DNA from 4 places in the Paenibacillus sp. HJGM_3 genome. Region 3 is predicted to be linked to each of the others. Evidence: riboswitches for the same ligand, from Rfam matches in the RefSeq annotation. Region 3 holds a riboswitch; each other region holds the start of a gene.
What was found. Region 3 has a riboswitch for cyclic di-AMP ahead of ACI5FR_RS31140 (NlpC/P60 family protein). Riboswitches for the same ligand answer to the same signal wherever they lie in the genome.
Positions count from the first base shown of each region.

Region 1 (5,157 bases), on a different contig from region 3:
GATCTGGTGCAGGCGGCTTCGCAGCTTACCCGGGAGGTTAGCCCCTCCACGGTTCAATATGGCTTTTCGTTTTCTCCTTCCTTTTACCGCTGGCCGTTGTTTTTCCTGCAAGAGGGAGGGGAGTTTGTGAAGGATGGGATTGCTTTCCCTCCGTCGGAGCAAGGGAAAGCCGGAATCCGGTTTATACTCGATTTGATCTACAAGTATAGAGTAGCGCCGCTGCTCTATAAGAGCTCTGACCTGAGCGAGCAGTTTTTCCATCGGGGCAAGGTCGGCATGATTTTATCCACGTACTATTTGTGCGAGTCGTATAGCGGCAATCCTTTTGAATGGGGAATTTGCAAATTTCCTACCGGCAGAATGGACAAGTCTTTAGCCATCTCTACGAATATCGGGATCAGCAAAGATTGCGAGCATGTACACGAGGCCCGTTATTTCATCCAATATTTGTTGTCCGAGCCTGTTCAAGCGTTCATTAAAGCGAAGAGCACCACTATTCCGGTCGTCCGATCGGTGGCGGAATCCACGAATTACCCGCATACATCTTTTACAGGCGAGGGGTATTATTCGTTCTTGGATACATTGGGCGATATCCAATTGGTCAATGATTTGGGTCTATCCAATCATCAAGTCGCTCAGCTAAACCAGGCGATGGAGATGGTCTGGTTCCGGACGGAGACGTTCGATCATGTATGGGAAGCCATTGGAGCGCGTTCCGATTAAGCTTGGCGCCTCTTTTGTAGTTGCGGACGGCGATTTCAACATGATACGCTTTGCTTGTCATATCCAGTTGAAGGAGGAGTAGGTTATGAGCGAAGCCAAGTACATATGCCGCCGGCTGCCGGCGGAGGGGAAGCTGTCGCTTCCGTTGGGAGCGTCGTTGTGGGAGCGGGCCGAGCAGGTGGAGCTGCTCGAGGTGGTGAGCGGCGGTGAGCCGCGGCTCGGTACGCGCGTCCGCGCAGCCTGGAACGACTGGGGCGTGTATTACCGGTTCGAATGCGAGGACGACTATATCCTCAGCACGATGACGCAGCGTGACGACCCGATCTACGAAGAGGACGTAGTAGAAGTGTTTATGTCGGTTGACGGGGATCTGACGCGGTATTTTGAATTCGAGTTCAGCCCGGCCGGCGTCCTGTTCGACGCCAAGATCGTCAATGACTTGTCTGATCCGAAGGGCGCTTCGATTCAAGTGGACACGTCCTGGGACAGCGCGGAGCTGGCTTCCTCGGTGAGTGTGGATCTGGCGAATCGGCGGGTCGTCTACGAGATCGCGATTCCCGCAGTGGATCTGCTGAACGGGAAGTCCATCCAGCCCGGCGACGAGTGGAGGACCAACCTGTATCGCATCGACCGTAGCCCGAACCGCGACGAGGACGAGTATACCGCTTGGTCCCCTACGGGCATCGTCCGCTTCCATATCCCGCGACGATTTGGAACATTTGTCTTCGAATAGCGGATTTGGGCGGAATGGCAGCGTTTTCCCAGCATTTTGATATTGAAACCAATTCATTCCTATGCTAGCCTTACTAACAGAAACGCAACATAATCAAGCCGAATCCGGTCGTACCGAACGACCGGTACGGGGGACCGATGGAAAGAAGCTGACGGGCGCTTAGGCAGGTCCTGTCGGCCTTTTCTTTCCCATGCGCCTTCCGGCCTAAGGCCGCGAATGCGCTAGTGGGGTGAATGCGAAGCCGCTCCGTGCAGGAGCGACACGCTAGGGAACACTCTCTTCCCGAACCCGACACCTAACCTCGGAGGCACTAGGAGGGAAAGCTGGTTGAAGAAATGGTTCAAACCCGTGGCGATGTCCTGCGCCACGTTGGGACTGGCCGCCTTGCTGTATGCGGGTGCGCCGTCCGACGCCTCCGCTGCTCCGGCGGATGACGTGAAGATGCAAGTGAACGACTCGCTCGTCTCCTTCCCGGAAACCGGGCCGGTCATGAGCCCTGCCGGCTCGGTGCTCGTTCCTCTTCGTGCGGTAGCCGAGCAGATCGGCTTCAAGCTCGATTACAGCATGCAAGGCTCGACCGTCAGCCTCACGATGAGCGACGGCAAGCGATCGATCAGCCTGCGCACCGGCTCGCCGGATGCGACCGTGAACGGGAAATCCGTGAAGCTGGAGACGGCACCCGCGTTCATGAACAGTGCGACGTATGTGCCGCTTCGGTTCGTCTCGGAGAGCCTCGGTTATCTCGTGCAGTGGGATAATGATAACCGGATCGCGATCCTGAGTCTGGATGGCAGCTATCATGCCCCGGCCTGGTACGCCCCGCCGAAGAAGTCCTCGACCGACCTGCTGTTGGAAACGGCGCAGACGTACCTCGGCATCCGCTATCAATGGGGCGGTACGACGCCTGCCGGTTTCGATTGCTCCGGCTTCGTCAATTACGTGTTCGATCAGTACGGCATCGACCTGCCTCGGACGTCCCGGGGGATGTACGACAGTGCCGGCTATTCGACCGTCGGGTTAGCGCCCGGCGATCTCGTGTTCTTCAGCATCGGCGGTTCCACTACGCATGTGGGCATCTACTTGGGGAATGAGCTGTTCATCTCCTCGACGACCTCGAGCGGGGTGAAGATCGATTCGATTACGAGCAGCTATTGGGGCAAGCGTTTCATCGGCGCGAAGCGCGTCATGTAAGGAAGTCTAAGGGAAAACGGCACGGACCTGACCGCGGGTTCGGGCCGTTTTGTCGTTTGTACGCGGTACGACTTTAGGCCTAAAAGTATACAAATCGTGGCCTAGCTCTTCATTCTGCGCGCCTATTTTCCGACAAACCATTTAGAACAACTTGACGGCTCTTGCTTTCATCCACTTTTTTCTTACTCAAGGCAGGTGCAGCATAATGCGAATCAATCATAATCTGGCTGCCGGGAATACGCAGCGGCAAGCCTCCACGAATAATACGGCCGTCGGCAAAGCGCTCGAGAAGCTGTCGTCCGGCTATCGCATCAACCGCGCCGGCGACGACGCGGCCGGGCTCGCGATCTCCGAGAAGATGCGCGGGCAGATTCGCGGTCTCGATCAGGCGTCCCGCAATGCGCAGGATGCGATCTCGCTCATCCAGACCGCCGAAGGCGCGATGGGCTCGACACAAAACATCCTGCAGCGGATGCGGGAGCTGGCGGTGCAATCGGCGAACGGTACGATGACCGATTCGGACCGCGAGCAGCTGCAGAAGGAAGTGGCGCAGCTCAAGACCGAGATCGACCGGGTCGCGACGACGACCGAGTTCAATACGAAGAAGCTGCTGAACGGCAGCTTGAGCGGCAAGAAGGAGGCGCAGGGGACGGAAGTGCTCTCCGCCATGCTCGATCAGGCGGACATTCCGGCTACCTCCGCGACCGCCAAGGCCGGCTATGCCGTCCCGATGCGGGAGGCCACGCCGGGGCAGCCCGGTACGGGGTACACGCAGATGGCGGGCGAGCCGCTGATGGAGCCGATTGTGGTTCAGACCGGGCTTAACGACCAGTTCAGCATTTCAATTAACGGGTCCGTATACAATCCTGTGTCCATCCCAGCCAGCCCCGCTCGCGGCTATACGAAAGCGGAATTTATCAGTGCCTTGAATAGTGCCGTGCAGGTATCGGTGGGTACGGATTGGGTCAATGAACTTAACCAAGTTTCATTTCAGTCCAGCCCGGATGGTCGGTTAATGGTTCAAACGGTGGCGACGGGGAGCAATAGCTCGATTTCAGTCAGTTTGTCGAATCCCGGAACAGCTTCCCAATCCGCCCTGATGGCGATGGGGTATGCCGCGAAGGCTCCGGTGTTGACCGGGACGGTCAATCTGCCTCCGACGGTAACTCTAGACGCTGTGGCAGCCAACAATGATCTGAGTGTAATTCTAGGCAACTCAACCCTAACTGTGAATGTTGTGACGGATGCGGGGCTGACCGCGGGTGGCACCTATTCGTTGCCGGACCTAGTTACTGCCCTTCAAACGGCGATGGACACCCAGTTTGGGAAAGACATTATCCAAGTGAAGGATGACGGTACACACAAGCTGAGCTTCTACACTGCCATTGGGACGGCCACATTCAGTATAGCCGACAGTGGAGGCACATTTGCCACCACCCTCCTGGGCGGATCGCCGGTGAACGCGCCGGCCGGAACGCCGGTTACGAATATTAACATCAAGGGTGCCGATCATATCATTGCGAACAAAGGCGGCACTTATATAGGGGAAGGCGTGAATGACCAATTCACGATTCGCGTGAACGGCGGGGAGCCGGAGACGATTACACTGAACGCGGGGACGTATGCGCCGGTTCAGAAGCTGCTGGATGAGATCAACAATCAGCTCGGCACGCATCCGGCGCTGGCGAATGAAGTGTTCGCTTATTTGGACGAGCAAGGTAGGCTTACGTTCGCGACGTACAAGTCGGGGGCAAGCACAAGGGTAGAGGTGGGGGATCCGAACCCTCTGACCCGGACCGCGCTCGGTGTACTCGGCTTCGCCGATTCGGCGGGCGATCTGAACTCGAGCGCTTCGTTCACGAATATCGCGGCCGGGATCGACTTGACGACGGCCGCGAATCGCAAGCTTAACATTACGCTGGGGAACAAGACGGTTACCATCGATCTGGGCAATCAGAATGTGAACACGACGACCGTTCCGGGGAATGACAATACATCCCGCGATGCGTTCCTAACAGCCTTGCAGGGGGAGATCAACGCCGCCTTCGGAGAAGGAGCCTTGACCGTGAAGTGGGCGAGCGTCCCGCCGAAGGAAGTACTGACGATCAGCAGTAATGCACGGGCTTCGAAGTTCGAACTCTCGAATGGAGGAGCCGGCGTCACGGGAGCTACTGCGCTGTTCGGTGCCGCTACCGTTACCTCGTCGACCGGCTACTCCGGTGCACCGAACGAGATCCGGGTGGGCAGCGATGCGATCGCCCAATCAATCACGAACGCCACTCCGCTCAGCGAGCTCGCCGATTCCGACGGCAATGGGCTCGGGCTGAAGACGGGCCATGTGATCAAGATTACCGGCTCGCAGAACGGGGAAGGCTTCGAGACCGAGTTCCAGGTGGGGTCTGGGTCCACATTGGGCGAGCTGCTCGGGGCGCTGCGCAAGCTGGACGAGTTCCGCGGGGCAGCGGTGTCCCTGGACCTGCTCCAAGGCAAGATCGTAATCCGTGGAGCTA
Region 1 is NZ_JBJGED010000001.1:496,583-501,739, reverse strand. Features, by position in the region: gene ACI5FR_RS02180 (extracellular solute-binding protein) at 1-723, shown strand, start outside; gene ACI5FR_RS02175 (carbohydrate-binding family 9-like protein) at 809-1,456, shown strand; cyclic di-AMP (ydaO/yuaA leader) riboswitch at 1,543-1,780, shown strand; gene ACI5FR_RS02170 (C40 family peptidase) at 1,784-2,647, shown strand; partial or broken gene ACI5FR_RS02165 (flagellin N-terminal helical domain-containing protein) at 2,853-3,209, shown strand.
Region 1: linked by a shared signal. The riboswitch ahead of ACI5FR_RS02170 (C40 family peptidase) and the one ahead of ACI5FR_RS31140 (NlpC/P60 family protein) in region 3 are both predicted to bind cyclic di-AMP.

Region 2 (5,157 bases), on a different contig from region 3:
CGGCCAGATACACCGCGCCGGGACGATCCGTACCATTGAAGCCCCAGATTGCCTTCGGAATCGAAGGATCGGTATCCATCGTCTCTAGAGGATAACACCAGGAAGGCGTTACCGTGATCGTCGCGCCGACGCCCGCGCGGGCGAACTTCTCCGCGGCTTGAGCGGCCTCCGCAACGCCGCCTATACACGTATCGGCAATGACGCACTCAACCTGAAGGCCATTCGAATACCGGAGCTCGGATGTCAGCAGCCGGGCCACCGCCTGCGCCATGTCCATCGTAACCTGCTCCAGCGATTCGCGGATCCCGCCACGGCGCCCGTCAACGGTCGGGCGAATGCCAATCTTGGGCATCATGCCGTTCAATCGGTTTGAAAAGGATGAAGTCATAGGATAAAGCCTCCCTTAAAAAAATATTATGTGTTAACGTTTACACATCCAACATCATGGCTGACGCTCGCTCACTCCCCTAACCGAATCTTAAACTGAGGGACGAATATGCGGCTTTCCCTCATCTTCGTCTCATCCGTCAATCGCTTGAGCAGCATTTCAGCCGCCGTTTCCCCGATCAATTCCGGGTTTTGTACGATCACCGACAATCGATGCCGGAATAGCGAAGCGAATTCCAGGTCGCCGAACGACACCACCTCTAAGCTATCCGTTGCGACCCCGAGCTCCTTCATCCCCAGATACAACCCGAACGTCATCTCGTTGTTGGCGGAGAAGACGGCAGTCGGGGGTTCCCGCAACGACAGAAGCGATCGGATCGCCTGTTTGCCGGAGGCGCGTGTGAAATCTCCTTGAACGACCGTATCGCTCGGCATCGGGATGCCTGCCGCTTCAAACGCTTCGACAACGCCCCCGTGTCGTTCGTTCGCGGTTCTGATATGGTTGGGGCCGCCCACGATCCCGATGCGCGTATGCCCTCGCTCCAGCAAGAAAGTGACGGCATCGCTCGCCGGCGACCGGTTGTCCTCCATGACTAGATCGGCCCCGACGCCCGTGATGCTGCGGTCTACTAGCACGAGCGGAATTCCTGCCCCCAATATATGGCGCAGCTGCTCCTTGTTGCCGCCGGTGCCGGCCAGTACGATGCCGTCGACCCGGCTGCTGCGCAGCACGTCGAGCGCCTCCCGCTCCTTCTCGGGATTCTCGTCCGAATCCATGAACAGCACCCGGTACCCTGCGGACAGCAGTTTGCGCTGCAGCGTGCCAGCGATCGCCGTGAAGTACGGATTCGTCATATCCGGTACGATCATGCCGATGCTGCGGGACCGGTCCAGCTTGAGACTGCGGGCGATCGCGTTCGGCTGGTAGTTCAAGGTCTGCACGGTGCTGAGCACCTGCTGCCGGACTTCGTCGCTGACATATCCGGTTCCGTTTAACACCCTCGATACAGTAGCCGTAGATACTCCCGCAACCTTTGCTACATCTTTGATGGTCAGCTTGCGCACCTTGTCCTGAACACCTCCTAACTCTTGCGGTTCAGTTAGTTAAACGTTTACACATCTAACGTAGCACAGGATTCGGAGCCATGCAATCGGAGAAATCGGCTTCCCTCTCCCTATTAAGCAACGATGAGCTTCGTAGAGCAAAAGGCAAGATAATGAAAGTCCCAGGCAAGTTTATCCGCTTTCCTTTCCCAAATAGGTCCAATACCCTCTTTTCCTTCGCTGCATCCGGTTTTACAATGTCGTTTGTTCGTCGTATCATTTGGTTCAACAAATCCATATGTAGTCAAAACGCTGAATTCCGATCCAGGAAGCGGGGGAACCACCGGAACGAGCCGTCGCGGCGGCATCGAATCCATGGGGTGAATCCGAGGCATCCGCCAAGGTAGGGCACTCTCAAGCCCGAATCCGACAGCTAACCTCGCAAGCGTCATTGAGAGAGCCTGACTCGCTCATCCAATTCGCCACGCCCTGCACGCGTTGCGACACGGGAAGCCCGAGAACAGACATTCTCTGTTCGGGCTTCTTTTTTGTTGTACTTGTTACTCGATCTGCCCAATATGATCTGCAAAGGAGCTCCGCCTAATGGTGAAAGCAATCGAAGCGCTGCCTGACTTGAGCCAATCCGACTTAACCCTCTACCGGATCGGTTCAATGAAACTGTTCCTGTTCGATTACGATTGGTTGGAAGGCTTTGCTCCCGGGTCGGGAGAGCGGGGCTACACCGGATTGTTGAGAATGGCGGCCCGGGGTGCGGTCGGCTGGGGCTCGTTCGCTTTGCCCCGCGGAGAACAGCCGCTCGACCTCGTTAAATGGGCAGCGGTCTATACTCCACTCAAGGGCCTCTCCATCCCCGAAGCGTTTCACGTCATTCAAGGCAATCGGCTTTGCTGGGGTACGGTGAGAGGCGATCTGGTTGCCGCAGCGCTTAACGACCTGGCTGACAATATCGAATACCCTCCCGCGCACGACCCCTTCCAGCTGGAGGAGGATGAATGTTTGCGGCGATCGGTTTCGTATTTCTCGTTCTAACGGACCGCGTTCCAAACGAAGAAGCCCCCATCCGAGTACCGGATATGAAGGCTTCCTGTCAGACGTATGCGCCGTTACCTTAACACTTCTCTTAAATAACGACCCGTATGGGAGGCGTCGATCGTCGCGACATGCTCCGGGCTGCCGGTCGCAATTACTTCACCGCCCTTGTCTCCCCCATCGGGCCCGATGTCGATGACCCAATCGCACTCGCGGATGACATCGAGGTTGTGCTCCACGACGATGACCGTATTGCCGGCGTCGACCAGCCGGTTCAGCAAGATGAGCAGCTGCGCGGTATCGCGCGGATGCAGCCCGGTGGACGGCTCGTCCAGCAAATAGAGGGAATGACGCTTCGTCTTCCCGCTCAGCTCTTTGGCCAGCCGGATCCGTTGGCCCTCGCCGCCGGACAACGTTACGATCGACTGGCCCCAATGAAGATAACCGAGGCCCACTTCGTTCAGCAGCGCGATCTGTCCATCCATCTTCGTCCGCCCTTGCAGGAGCGGCAGGCTCTCTTGGACCGTCAGATCGAGCAGCTCGGAGATCGACAGTCCGTTGTAAGTGATGCGCAGCACCTCATCCTGGAACCGCTTGCCGCGGCAAACCGGGCAGCGTACCTCAAGCCCGGGCAGGAAGAACATATCCATCGGTACGACACCGAGCCCTTGGCAGTGCTCGCAGCGCCCGCCCGGAGTGTTGAACGAGAAGTGCTTCGCCGTCAGCCCGGCCTGCTTCGCTTCCGGCAATCCCGCATATAGATTCCGCATCGCGGTGAACACGTCCGTATACGTCGCCACATTGGACCGGCTCATCCTGCCGATCGGAGACTGGTCGACGGTCACGATGTTGTCGATCGCGCCGAAGCCGGTAATGCTCGCGCAGCCGTGGCGCTGCTGCTCGTCACGGCCTCCGGCGGCGACGAGATCGAACAGCAGCGTCGACTTGCCGGAACCGGAGACGCCGGTGAGGGCGACGAGGCAGCCGAGCGGGAACGCTACGTCAATATGCTTCAGATTCCGCTCGTACGCGTCGCGGACTTGGAGCACTTGACCGGTCCCCGGACGTCTCCTTCGACCTTGGGCTGCACCCAAGCGTCGAACATCCTCTTCCCGCAGGAAAGTACCGGTGACCGACTCGGGGTTCGCCATCAATTCCTTCAGCGTCCCTTCCCCGACGACCCTTCCGCCGAAGCTGCCGGCCCCGGGACCCATGTCGATCACGTGGTCTGCAGCGCGCATCATCTCGACATCGTGCTCGATGACGAGCACCGTATTCCCTAGGTCCCGCAGCTGCTGCAGCACTTGAATCAGCCCCGCCGTGTCGCGGGGGTGCAGGCCCGCGGTCGGCTCGTCGAGGATGTACAGCACGCCGGTCAGTCCCGACCCTATGATGGAGGCAAGACGCAGCCGCTGCGCTTCCCCGCCGGACAGCGTGATCGACTGGCGGCTCAGCGACAAGTACCCGAGCCCGACGTCGACAATGCGTCCCGTCCGAACGATCAAATCGTGGAGCAGCGATTCCACTTGCTCTCGGGCGTCCGGCTGCAGCTCGCCCATGAGCCGCTCGAGCCAGAAGAGTGCGTTCTGGAGCGCCCATCCGGAGATGTCGGAGATGGCTGCGCCGCCGACCATGACTTGGCGGATGGCTGCCTTGAGCCGGGCTCCATGGCAGACGGCGCACGTCTCTTCCTGGAACAGCGCCGCTTCCCCCGATTCGCCCCCCTTTTCTTTGTACCGTCTCCAGATTCCGGTTACGACACCTTCATATTTGCCTCCCGATACCGATTTGGGCGGTTTTACGTCGGGATAATGGGCGATAAATGACTCGCTCTCTACGCCATAATAGAGCAAGTCTCGCTGGACGGCGTTGTAATCCTTGAGTGGCACATCCGGATCGAACGTTAGACCGTAGTGATCGGCCGCCGCTTTCATGATGGACACGTTGTACTTGAGCCAAGCGTCGAACCAGATCGTTACGCCGCCTTCATTCAAGCTCTTCTCTTGGTCGAAGACGGCATCCAGATTTAGGCTCACGGTATGGCCGAGGCCATCGCAGCCTTCGCAAGCCCCTTCGGGCGTGTTGTACGAGAAATGCCTGCGCGTGTAGCGCTCCATCGTGCCTTCGCATTGCGGACAACGGACCGATGCATGTCCATCCTCCACCTGATCGTCTCCGACCGCCGAGCTGGCCATCGGATCCGGAGACGGAACGAAGCGGTGGCCGCAATGCGGGCACGGACGCTCGCCCAGCTTTTCATAGATCACACGCAAATAGGTGTGAATATCGGTAACTGTACCAACCGTCGAACGGGGATTCCGGTTCGTGACGTGCTGTCCCACGCTGATCGACGGCGACAAGCCGACGATGGCGTCGACCTTCGGCTTGGCGATCGCATCGGAGGTCATCCCCATCGACTCCATGTATTGCCTTTGGCATTCCCGCTGCAGCGTATCCATCGCCAGCGTAGACTTGCCGGACCCGGACGGGCCCGTCAGGACGACCAGCTTGTGCTTGGGGATACGGAGGGTTACATCTTTCAAGTTGTTTTCCCTGGCGCCTCGAATTTCAATAAAAGGATTCATACACAACTCCTCGGATTCGAATTAATGAACGGACTGTCGCGTCATGCCGTAGTACTCCGGATATACTAGCTTAAACCCATGGTTCTGATAG
Region 2 is NZ_JBJGED010000005.1:15,446-20,602, reverse strand. Features, by position in the region: gene ACI5FR_RS07140 (L-fucose isomerase) at 1-388, opposite strand, end outside; gene ACI5FR_RS07135 (LacI family DNA-binding transcriptional regulator) at 460-1,452, opposite strand; cyclic di-AMP (ydaO/yuaA leader) riboswitch at 1,732-1,894, shown strand; gene ACI5FR_RS07130 (hypothetical protein) at 2,035-2,481, shown strand; gene uvrA (excinuclease ABC subunit UvrA) at 2,556-5,066, opposite strand; gene ACI5FR_RS07120 (GNAT family N-acetyltransferase) at 5,088-5,157, opposite strand, start outside.
Region 2: linked by a shared signal. The riboswitch ahead of ACI5FR_RS07130 (hypothetical protein) and the one ahead of ACI5FR_RS31140 (NlpC/P60 family protein) in region 3 are both predicted to bind cyclic di-AMP.

Region 3 (5,157 bases):
CCGATCTTCGAGCCCGTGGCCTCGTATTTGCGCAACGCCGACTTTACGATAGGCAATCTGGAAACGAATTTCGCTGGGCCTACCTCAACCACGCGGTCCGATGGAGGCTATACGGTACCCAAGAGGAACCCGAAGACAGGGTGGCCGCTGCTGAATTGTCCGGATCAATTCGCCGCTACATTGAAAAATCTCAAGTTCGACGTGCTCTCCACGGCCAATAATCATTGTATCGACAATGGCGTGAGCGGACTTAAGCGAACGTTGAAGGTGCTCGACGAGCATCAACTCGCCCATACGGGTACCGCACGCACGCCGAGCGAGTCGCAGGAAACGTTGATCAAAACGGTGAAGGGGATCAAAATCGGGGTGCTCGCCTATACGAAAGGCACGAACCGCATGCCCTTGCCCGCAAGTTCGGCGTGGGCGGTGAACCTGATTGACCCGAAGCGGATCGTCGAAGACATCAAGCGGCTGAAGAGCAAAGAGGTCGATCTCATCGTGGCGTGTATGCACTTCGGAAGAGAATACAGCAAAACGGCCAATCCGGAGCAAAAAAAGCTCGTTCAATTAATGTTCGAACATGGGGCGGATATTATTCTGGGCGCCCATTCCCATGTAATTCAACCCGCGGTCTTCTATAAAGTAAAGGAGCGGTCCGGGGCAAGCAAGAAAAAGTTTGCCGCGTACTCGCTTGGCAACTTCATCTCCACGCGCTTGTACAAAAACGATCATACGCTGACTGGGGTCATTACCCAGATCCATGTCCGCAAGCAAGACGACGGCACGACCCAAATCATGAATGTGGACTTCGTTCCAACCTGGGTGCGCGTGTATAAATCCGGGAATAAGCCGGTCTTCCGAGTCGTACCGCTAGCGGGCGCGCTTAAGAAGCCTGCGGACACGTCGGGTGGCGAATGGGAACGCATGTCCAAAATGCACCAGCACGTGAAAAGACACATTCCTTTGAATCCGGACCAAAGCGGATTGAAGGTTCTGTAAGCGGGGATCCCTGGATTTATAATGCTCTAATGCAACAAAAAAAACCAAGCACCAGCAGCCCGAACGGGCGGCTGACGCTTGGTTTACTTTTGTTGCTTAGTTAATAACGCGTCTTGCAACGGTAAATCTGCTCTTGTAGTAGCTGTTTTTGTAGATGTTCGTAATCGTGACGTCTCGGCTGCTGCTGAGGTTGTGAATCATTTTGCCGTCGCCGATGTAGATCCCGACATGACCTACGTCGCTCTTGCTATGCGAGCTGCCCATGTTGCCGAAGAAAATCAAATCGCCTTTTTTGAAGTTGCCCCATGCCACTTTCGTCCCTACTTTAGCTTGAGAGTCATCGTCCTTGTTCACGAGACCTACGCCAACGTTAGCCAGTCGGTACACCAGGTACGTAAACCCGGAGCAGTCCGTCTTGTACGGTGCGTGCGCTTCTTGCCGATTCCGCCAATTGACATACTGGACTTTGTTTTGCAAGGACAGTGCGGTTTGGACTACTTTGTTCCGCTTGGCGTCTGCCGAAGTTGCGGCTACAGCCAATTGGCTGCTTGCTGCCACGGTGTCCGTAGGCGCTGCGGTTTCAGCGGAAACCGAAACGGCTCCGATGATAGGACTCAGTGCCAGAGCACCTGTCAACACTACTTTCGCAAAGCGATTCAAAATAAATCCTCTCCTTTTCGCGGCCTGCGAGGTTAGCTGTCGGATTAGGGTCAAAGAGTAATCACCCTGCCGCTCATGCGGCTTCACCCCATAGTTAAATGGGTCCCCCGTGCTTTTTTATGTCAAGCTTCGGCCTTTATATTAGAATTTTTGCTTCCAACCTATCGATTCGATCGAGGTTTGATGAAGCTTTTTCATTCTAACATGCGAGAAAGGACAAATTCATGGCGTAAATGTTTCCAGTTTAATGATAAATTAAGCATTCGCTGTTAAAATAGCATGCTTCTTACTGCGTGATCACTTTCGTATATTTGCTGTTTGTAGTAATGTAAAGCGTTTTCCCATTCACCTTGACTTGGTACCAATACGAGTTCGCTTTTTTGATCAATTCGGCCTTCTCACCTAATTGCAGCCTACCCATATCAGCCGAGTTCAGACTTGCGGCAGCTTTTAAGCCAACCCATCCGTGGTCCGTAACGACATATTGTTTCTTCGCTTGCGGCGTACTTGGCTGCGGCTGTGGCGACGGTTGCGATTGTTGCGTGTCATTAATGACGCGTCTAGCAACAGAGAATCTGCTCTTGTAATAGCTGCTGTTATAAATGTCCGAAATGACGACGTCTTTGCTGCCGTTGGCGTTGTGTATCATCTTCCCGTCGCCAATGTAGATCCCGACATGGCCTACATCGCTCAAGCTCTTGGAGCTGCCGATATTGCCGAAGAAAATCAAATCGCCTTTTTTGAAGTTGCCCCATGCCACTTTCGTCCCTACTTTGGCTTGAGAGTCATCGTCCTTGTTGACCAAACCTACGCCAACGTTAGCCAGTCGGTACACCAGGTACGTAAACCCGGAGCAGTCCGTCTTGTACGGCGCGTGGGCTTCTTGCCGGTTCCGCCAATTTACATATTGGACTTGGCCTTTCAAGGATAGTGCAGTTTGGACTACTTTTTCCCGTTTGGCGTCTGCTGAAGCTGCGGCTACAGCCAATTGGCTGCTAACAGCCAGAGTGTCTGTCGGCGCTGCCGTTTCAGCGGAAACGGAGACGGCTCCGATGATGGGGCTCAGTGCCAAGGCACCTGTCAACACTACTTTCGCAAAGCGATTCAAGTAAATCCTCTCCTTTTCGCGGCCTGCGAGGTTAGCTGTCGGATTAGGGTCAAAGAGTAATCACCCTGCCGCTCTTGCGGCTTCACCCCATATAGGAATGGGTCCCCCGTGCTTTTTTATAAGAAGCTTCGGCCTATTCTAGTTTTGCTTCCAATCCTATTGAATGATTGAGATTGGTTGGAAACGTTTTTATTCTAACATGGGAGAATTGGGCATTCATGACGCAAATGTTTCCAGGTTAATGTTAAATTAAGCTTTTACTGTTAAAATAGGATGCTATTTACTCGGTGATCACTTTCGTATACTTGCTGTTGGTCGTTATGTAAACGGTCTTTCCATTCCACTTGATTTGATACCAATACGAGTTCGCTTTTTTGATCAATTCGGCTTTTTGGCCGAGCTGCAGACGTCCGACATCCGCGGAGCTCAAGCTTGCGGAAGCTTTCAGGCCCACCCATCCGTGCTGCGTAACGACATACTGTTTTTTGGCTTGCGGTTGGCTAGGCTGCGGCGATGGTGTCGGCTGTGGCGATGGTGAAGGCTGTGGCTGTGGTGTCGGCTGCGGCGTCGGTTGCGTTTGCCCCCCTGTAGGAGGCGTCCACTGCGGAACGGGCTTCTGCGGCGGAAGGACGTACGAATTCGGAATAACCGGCGCTTTGGCCGTATGTCCCGCCATCCCCTTGATCGCATCGTCAGGCAGCACGCGTCTCGCGGAGTTGAACTTTTCCCCCCACCAGTAGCCCCAGCCGTCCACTGTGCCGAGAGCCGTAGGGTTTCCATCTGCTCTTGTCCCGATCACGACAGGTTGTCCATCCCGATTCGTTCCCATATAGATGGCGACGTGGGAGATGGTGTCGTTTTGTTTCCACGTCAAAATGTCGCCGATGCGCAAGTTTTCAATGCCGGTCAGTTGCCACTTTCCGTTCACTTGCTTTTTTCCTACGCCTTGTACTTTCGTGCCGACAGTATCATAGCTAGCCGAAGCCCCCGTAATGCTGAACCCGAAATCTCCGAATACGAGCCGGGTGAAGCCGGAGCAATCCTCATATCCGTACTTGCCGTAAGCGTCCGAGCCGTGGCCGTACACCATATAGCCATTCTCCATATACCAGATGGCGCGGTCTACGATTTGATAGGCAAGCGTCCCGGACAAGCTCGCGTATTTCTGGCGGAAGTCCGCCACGTTGTACAGCTCGTCCTTCACATAGCTGTCCGCATGGATATATTGGTTATACTTGGTAATAGCGGCAGAAGTTGTCGTGGATGCGCTTGCAGAAGCAATACCAGTGGCTACAGCTGTAAGCCCCAGCGTCATGGCTAGCGTGAGGCTAGCAATCTTTTTCTTCAATATGTAGTCAGCTCCTCATTTGGTTGATAGTACCATCATACCAAGGTTGACTAAACGATTTCACTGGTACTTCTAACCAATAAAAGACCGCAACGGCGCGCGTTGCGGTCTGGACCGGACGAGAGAAGGCTTATGTCACTTTCTGGGGTTCCCGTAAGGATTCGACTTCCTTCTTGTATAAATCCCGGGCATATTGAAACGGTCTTTGGAAGCTTTGCTCCCACGCTTTTTTGCCATAGACTTGCCGAATGACGGCCCTTCCGGGCTTAATGTTGATCTCGAGCAGCCACAGCTTCCCGGATTTGTCGACGGCGAGATCGATACCCAGCTCGGTCAGACGTTTCATGTAGGATTTTTCCGTGAACTCCGGGATATAATTCGACACCTCGGTGATGGATTTGGTTAACGCTTCCCCTTTCTCCTCGCCGAACTCCTTTTTCAGATAACTGCCCGCTTCGTACGCGCTGCCGCCGCTCTTGATGTTGGACGTAATCGACTGCTTCCTTCCTTCGCGGACGGCCGTTCCCGTTAATTGCCAAGCCCCTTTGCTGTTTTTCTGCATCAGCGCCCGGATGTCGAACACTTGCCCGTTCTGGTTGCGAATGTCGATCCATTTTTGCATTATATGCCGGCCGCCGTTCTTAAGCACACCGCGAATGTAGGGGCCGAGCCGTTCCAAGGGCAAGCGCAGCGTAGGTTTGCCGTTCTGGTGCACGGTGAACCGGTCTTCGTCCAGGATGACCTTGACGATGCCGCGGCCGCCCCAGCCGTTAATGGGCTTCAGCATGATGCGCCCGTGTTTTTTCAAAAATTGGATGAACTGTTGGGACGTTTTGACCTGTTCGGTGGGCAGCAAGTAGGGTTTCAGGAAGTCGGACTCCAGCAGATGGCTTTGAATCTTCCACTTATTGCCCAGCCCGTAGCCGGTGAAGCGGATCTGCTTGGTCTTCTTGACGCGGCCGGCTTTCCCAATCGAAGCCGGCGTCTGATAGAAGCCGATGTCCATATTCATCTTCGGGTACGACGTGATTTGTCTGCGCCA
Region 3 is NZ_JBJGED010000042.1:48,227-53,383, reverse strand. Features, by position in the region: gene ACI5FR_RS31150 (CapA family protein) at 1-999, shown strand, start outside; gene ACI5FR_RS31145 (C40 family peptidase) at 1,096-1,659, opposite strand; cyclic di-AMP (ydaO/yuaA leader) riboswitch at 1,666-1,804, opposite strand; gene ACI5FR_RS31140 (NlpC/P60 family protein) at 1,946-2,767, opposite strand; cyclic di-AMP (ydaO/yuaA leader) riboswitch at 2,773-2,911, opposite strand; gene ACI5FR_RS31135 (NlpC/P60 family protein) at 3,048-4,115, opposite strand; gene ACI5FR_RS31130 (YheC/YheD family endospore coat-associated protein) at 4,246-5,157, opposite strand, start outside.

Region 4 (5,157 bases), on a different contig from region 3:
AGTCGGTAGGCCTTCTTATGGTTCAAAAGGAGTCCCTTTTGCATGTACAACGCATGAGCAAGGTTTCGGTACCCATAGCCTTGTTCTTCGCCTTCGACGAGTTCCATTAGCCATTCTTCGATCTGGGCGTCGCTGATCTTTTTACCGTCTTTCGTCAGGGAATACTCAGGGAACGGGCGACCGGCAGAAATCGTTTTTTCTCTGCGACCGCGCCGCTCTAATTTCCGTTTCTTTCGTGCATAGTAAGTCGATTCGTTCACGCCGACCAAGCGCAACACGAGTGCTGCAGCAAAGCCCCGCTTCATGTATTTGTCGGCTATTTCGAGTCTTTCTTGTAAGCGGGGTTGCTCTTTTTTACGAGGTCACGGAGAATCTCAATTTCGAGATCTTTTTCTCCAATCATTTTTACCGCTTTTTCGTACTTATCTTCTAGTTCTTGAAGGCGCTTAGAGTCATCGATTCGTTCGTTCACGGAAGGAATAGCCTCGGCTCCGTATTTTTGTTTATATTGACTCACCCAATTGTAAATCGTTTTTGGGGAAACATTGTACTTTCGAGCTAAGAACCCAGCTCTTGTTCCGCTAAGTGCTTCTTGTGCAACTTTCATTCGCATTTCTTCATAGATCGTTGGGTTTTTCATGATCATCAGCCCCCTTCACCAATAGTGTAATTCATTTCACTATGATGACTCCATTCCAATTATGGGGCTTTGAAGAAAAGACCGAAAGAGAGGGAGATTTTCCCTTTCATCGAAGCAAAAGGCACCGTTTCATCGGAAAAAGAAGGAGGTTTTCCCTCTGCAACAGTCTCCGCAAGGCCTGGCTCCAATAAGGAGCGATTTCCAACCCCCAGTCACACGACTTTTTCGGCTTATCCCGCCTAGCGTCTCGGATCCTGACAAGTAACTCGACTTTCTCGGCCTAAGCTCGCTTATCCCGTCCAGTAACACGAGATGTCGGCACTGTCCATCCTCCCCCTGTGAAGCCGTCTTTAAAAACAAGAGACGTGCCCTCGCCCTGTCCGGACGAAGCACGTCTCTTTCCTTGTATCGTCTATTCTTTTGCGCGAGTCTGGGGTGTAGGGTGTTTCGCTCGTCATTCCGCTGGGATCCGCAAGATCAAGTCGCTTAAGCTCGAATCTGGGCCATTTCCCCCATGCAGCCTTCGCAAATGTGCTTCTCGCGGTATTCGGTAACGCCGTTCATTTCTCCGCAAAACACACATTTCGGGCGATACCGCTCCAGCAAAATTTGATCCCCGGCAACCAAAATTTCCACAGGGTCGCCTTCATTCATTTTGTAACGTTTCCTTAACGACTTCGGTAAAACAATTCTGCCTAGTTGATCTACTTTGCGTACGACTCCGGCAGGCCTCATCATACTTCCCCCTCCCCAGGATCCTCAAGAAAGCTCGAAATTACAATGATAATCATTCGCTGTGCACGATGAAAAATCCTTCTAAAGACTCATTCACAAAGGGGAATCTTTTGAAATTCTACGCGAAAAATCAATGTAAGCCGAGAAAGCCGTTCTGCCGAAGCCCCTCGAACAGCACGATGGCCGCCGAGTTGGATAAATTCAGCGACCGGACGGCATCCGTCATCGGCATCCGAATGCATGTCTCGCGGTTCGCCTCGATCAGCTCCGGCGGAAGCCCCTTGGTCTCCTTGCCGAATACGAAGAAATCGCCGTCCCGGTACTCAAACTCGGTATAGAGACGGGTCGCCTTGGTAGTCGCATAGAAATAGCGAGCATCTGGAAACTTCGCCTGCAGCTCCTGGAAAGAGTCATAGTAATCGATCTTGACGGAATGCCAGTAATCGAGTCCCGCCCGTTTGAGCGTCTTGTCATCGGTTTGGAATCCGAGCGGCCGCACCAAGTGCAGGTATGTTCCCGTAGCCGCGCAAGTGCGGGATATGTTGCCGGTATTGGCCGGTATCTCCGGCTCGACTAGGACGATATGAAAAGCCAATGCGTTCACCTCGCGTTTCATTATACAACAAATTTGCCGCGATTTTTAACACCCGCTTTACGAATGATTAATATCGGCATGACGTTGCCGGGCGATAATGGAGCTAATCTTAACGTTAGGGTACCACCTGCGACCCAGACTGTGACATAAAGGAGACGATGATGATGAAAAAACGAATCCTTGTCGTTGATGACGAACCCTCGATCTCCATGCTGATTGAATTCAATCTGAAGCTGGTCGGATATGAGGTGCAATGTGTGTTTGACGGGGAGGCGGTCTTCGACGTGCTGCCCCAGTTTCGCCCGGATCTGATCGTGCTCGATCTGATGCTGCCCAAGCTGGACGGCATCCAAGTGTGCCGGAGGCTGCGCAGCCAAGGCAATCTCGTCCCGATCATCATGCTGACCGCCCTGCAGGACTTGTCGGATAAGATCACCGGTCTCGACAACGGCGCGGACGATTATATGACGAAGCCATTCAGTCCGCAGGAGCTCGTCTCCCGGATCCAGGCGATTCTGAGACGCCTCCACACGCTGCCGGCCAATACGGAGGAGACGATCGAGATCGGCCCCCTCGAGCTGCGCCCCGCGCAGCGGGAAGTGTTCTTGCACGGCAATCCGATCGAGCTGACGCCGAAGGAATTCGAGCTGCTCTCGTTCCTGTGCCAACACCGGGGCAAGGTGCTCAGCCGACAACAGCTGCTGCACGGGGTTTGGGACTACCATTTCCTCGGAGACACGCGCATCGTGGACGTCCACATCAGCCATCTGCGCGACAAAATCGAGAAAAACGCCCGCACGCCCGAATACATCATTACGATTCGCAATGTGGGCTACAAGCTGCTGGAGCCGCCTGTCAAAAAAGAGTCGTTTGCTTAAAGGGCATTTCTACCATCAAATCTAGACACTCGAAACCCCGTAAAACTTTGCTCAGCGCTAAGAAATTAGCGCTTTTTTGTTTGCTTTCCGGCGCCCTCGAGAATTACAAATGCTTACAAACTAAAGCGTTTACATAAACAATTACCAAATTTTTAGGGTTTTTCCCTACTGTTGTCGTATGTTAGCCTGTTAACTAAGCACGGCCGAGACTTTCTTTCCAGTTCATGGATGGAAAGTGCGGGGGACGCAGGATTGTACGAACGAATCAGGATGGAGTTCGTTCGTTTGGGGTGAATCGTTCACGAAAACGTAGGGTTGTATCCTCAGCCCAAACCCGACAGCTAACCTCGTAGGCATCAACACAAAAGGAGCGATGTACATTGAAAAGCAAGCTTTTCAGCAGAACGATGGTTACCATCGCACTGGGTGCGCTCTGTGTCGGCGGGACGACCGTCTTCGCGGAAAGCCTAGTTTCGAAGCTGAATCCGGATGAGGAGAAGTCCCCTGCAGCGGAAGCAACGCTCCGCGCCACCACGAGCGCCGATTCCCAAAATGGGATAAGCCTGATTTCTTCCGAACCGATCCACTTCGACCTGCTGGCAGGTTGGGACCTGCAGCGCCCGCAACTGATCGACACGATCGCGAAGAACGAAGCGGCGGCGGCTAGGGCGGCAGCTCAGACCGCGGCGGCTCAAGCCTCGATCGCGGCGGCAGCGGCACAAGCTGCAGCAGCGGCGGCACCACAGGCAACGCCTGCACCCGCAACTGCGCCGGCAGCTACGCCTGCGGCGAAGCAAGCGCCGATCGTGAACAAAGCCAAAACGGCAGCAGCTGCGGCAAAAGCGAAGCCTGCGGCAAGCGCTCCGGCGCAAACGATGGCGGCGGCCGATACACAGGCGGCACAAGCCGGACAAGCCGTTCAGGATCACCAAGGCAAATCGTACACGTTTAAGAAAGTGCTGAATGTAACCGCTTCGGCCTACTCCGACGCGCCGGAAGAAAACGGCGGCTACGGTGGACTCGACTATTACGGGAACGCGCTGAAGCTGGGTACGATCGCGGTGGATCCGAAAGTCATCCCGCTCGGTTCGAGCGTCTTGATCAAGGGATACAGCTTTAACGGCCTGCCTCAGACGCTCGTCGCCAAAGCTACCGACATCGGCGGAGCGATCCAAGGCAACCGGATCGATATTTTCATCCCCGGGTCCAAATCGTTCGTGAACTCCTTCGGGCTGCAAAAGGTTCAAGTGTACGTGTTGAACTAAGGAACGTTGTACCTACATTTGCTTGGATAGCTTCAATAATTGCGGGACGGTTACGAGTTCGTAGCCGTCCGCTTTTATTTTGGAAATCACCGTCGAGAGCGCCGCTACGGTGCCGGACAAATTTTGCTTGTCTCCCCCTGCGGAATGCTGCAGCACAATCGCGCCCCCCCTGGCATGGCTTATGATGTTGTGCGAGACTTGATCGGCCGAGAGACCTTTCCAGTCCAAGGAATCGATATTCCAATTCACGATTACATACCGGTTCGAGCCCGTCCACTGCAGCTGCTCCTCCGTAATCTCACCGTAGGGAGGGCGAATCAGCTTCGGGGTATAGCCGATTTGGGCCTGGAGGATCGCGGAGGTTCGATCGATCTGCTGCTTGTACTCCTCTACCGACAACTTGGTGAACAACGGATGGCTGTAGGAATGGTTGCCGATTACATGGCCTTCCTGCACGATTCGCTGCACGATATTTGGGTTCGCCTCGGCGCGTTTCCCCAGTAAGAAGAACGTCGCTTTGACCTGATGCGCCTTCAGCACATCCAGAATTTGCGGCGTATACAGCTGGTCCGGGCCATCGTCGAACGTAAGGGCAATGCGCTTGACCCCGGGCTGGCCGTTCACTTTGAAGATGTCGGAATATTTGTGCCTCAGCTCGCCCAATGTAAGCTTTCGCTTAGCCTGCTGCTCCTGCTGCCGCTGCACGGGGATGGCAGGCTTTTTGCTTTTGACGGAGGCGGCCGGCGACGTCGGTGTCTGCGTCGGCGCGGGAGCCGGAACCGGGGCCGCCGCCTGAAGCGGCGAAGCCGGGTCCGTTGTCGCGGCGGGGGCCGGTATGGGGCTGGCCGGGTCGGATTGCCCGACGATAAACCGATATTGCTTCGCAGGCGTCGAGAATTGAACACGGCCGCTAAGGCCGGCGTCCCCGGCGCTTCCTGCGCTTCCGGTGCTTCCGCTCAGCTCCTGCTGCTCCTGGCTCGGCTGCAAGATCCCGGGCGGGTCTTGCGAGGCCGACTTGGACGTCGAACCGGCCGAACAAGCGCT
Region 4 is NZ_JBJGED010000018.1:110,262-115,418, reverse strand. Features, by position in the region: gene ACI5FR_RS19890 (IS3 family transposase) at 1-305, opposite strand, end outside; gene ACI5FR_RS19885 (helix-turn-helix domain-containing protein) at 317-640, opposite strand; gene ACI5FR_RS19880 (AbrB/MazE/SpoVT family DNA-binding domain-containing protein) at 1,127-1,375, opposite strand; gene trmL (tRNA (uridine(34)/cytosine(34)/5-carboxymethylaminomethyluridine(34)-2'-O)-methyltransferase TrmL) at 1,506-1,970, opposite strand; gene ACI5FR_RS19870 (response regulator transcription factor) at 2,132-2,848, shown strand; cyclic di-AMP (ydaO/yuaA leader) riboswitch at 3,040-3,219, shown strand; gene ACI5FR_RS19865 (3D domain-containing protein) at 3,229-4,113, shown strand; gene ACI5FR_RS19860 (polysaccharide deacetylase family protein) at 4,126-5,157, opposite strand, start outside.
Region 4: linked by a shared signal. The riboswitch ahead of ACI5FR_RS19865 (3D domain-containing protein) and the one ahead of ACI5FR_RS31140 (NlpC/P60 family protein) in region 3 are both predicted to bind cyclic di-AMP.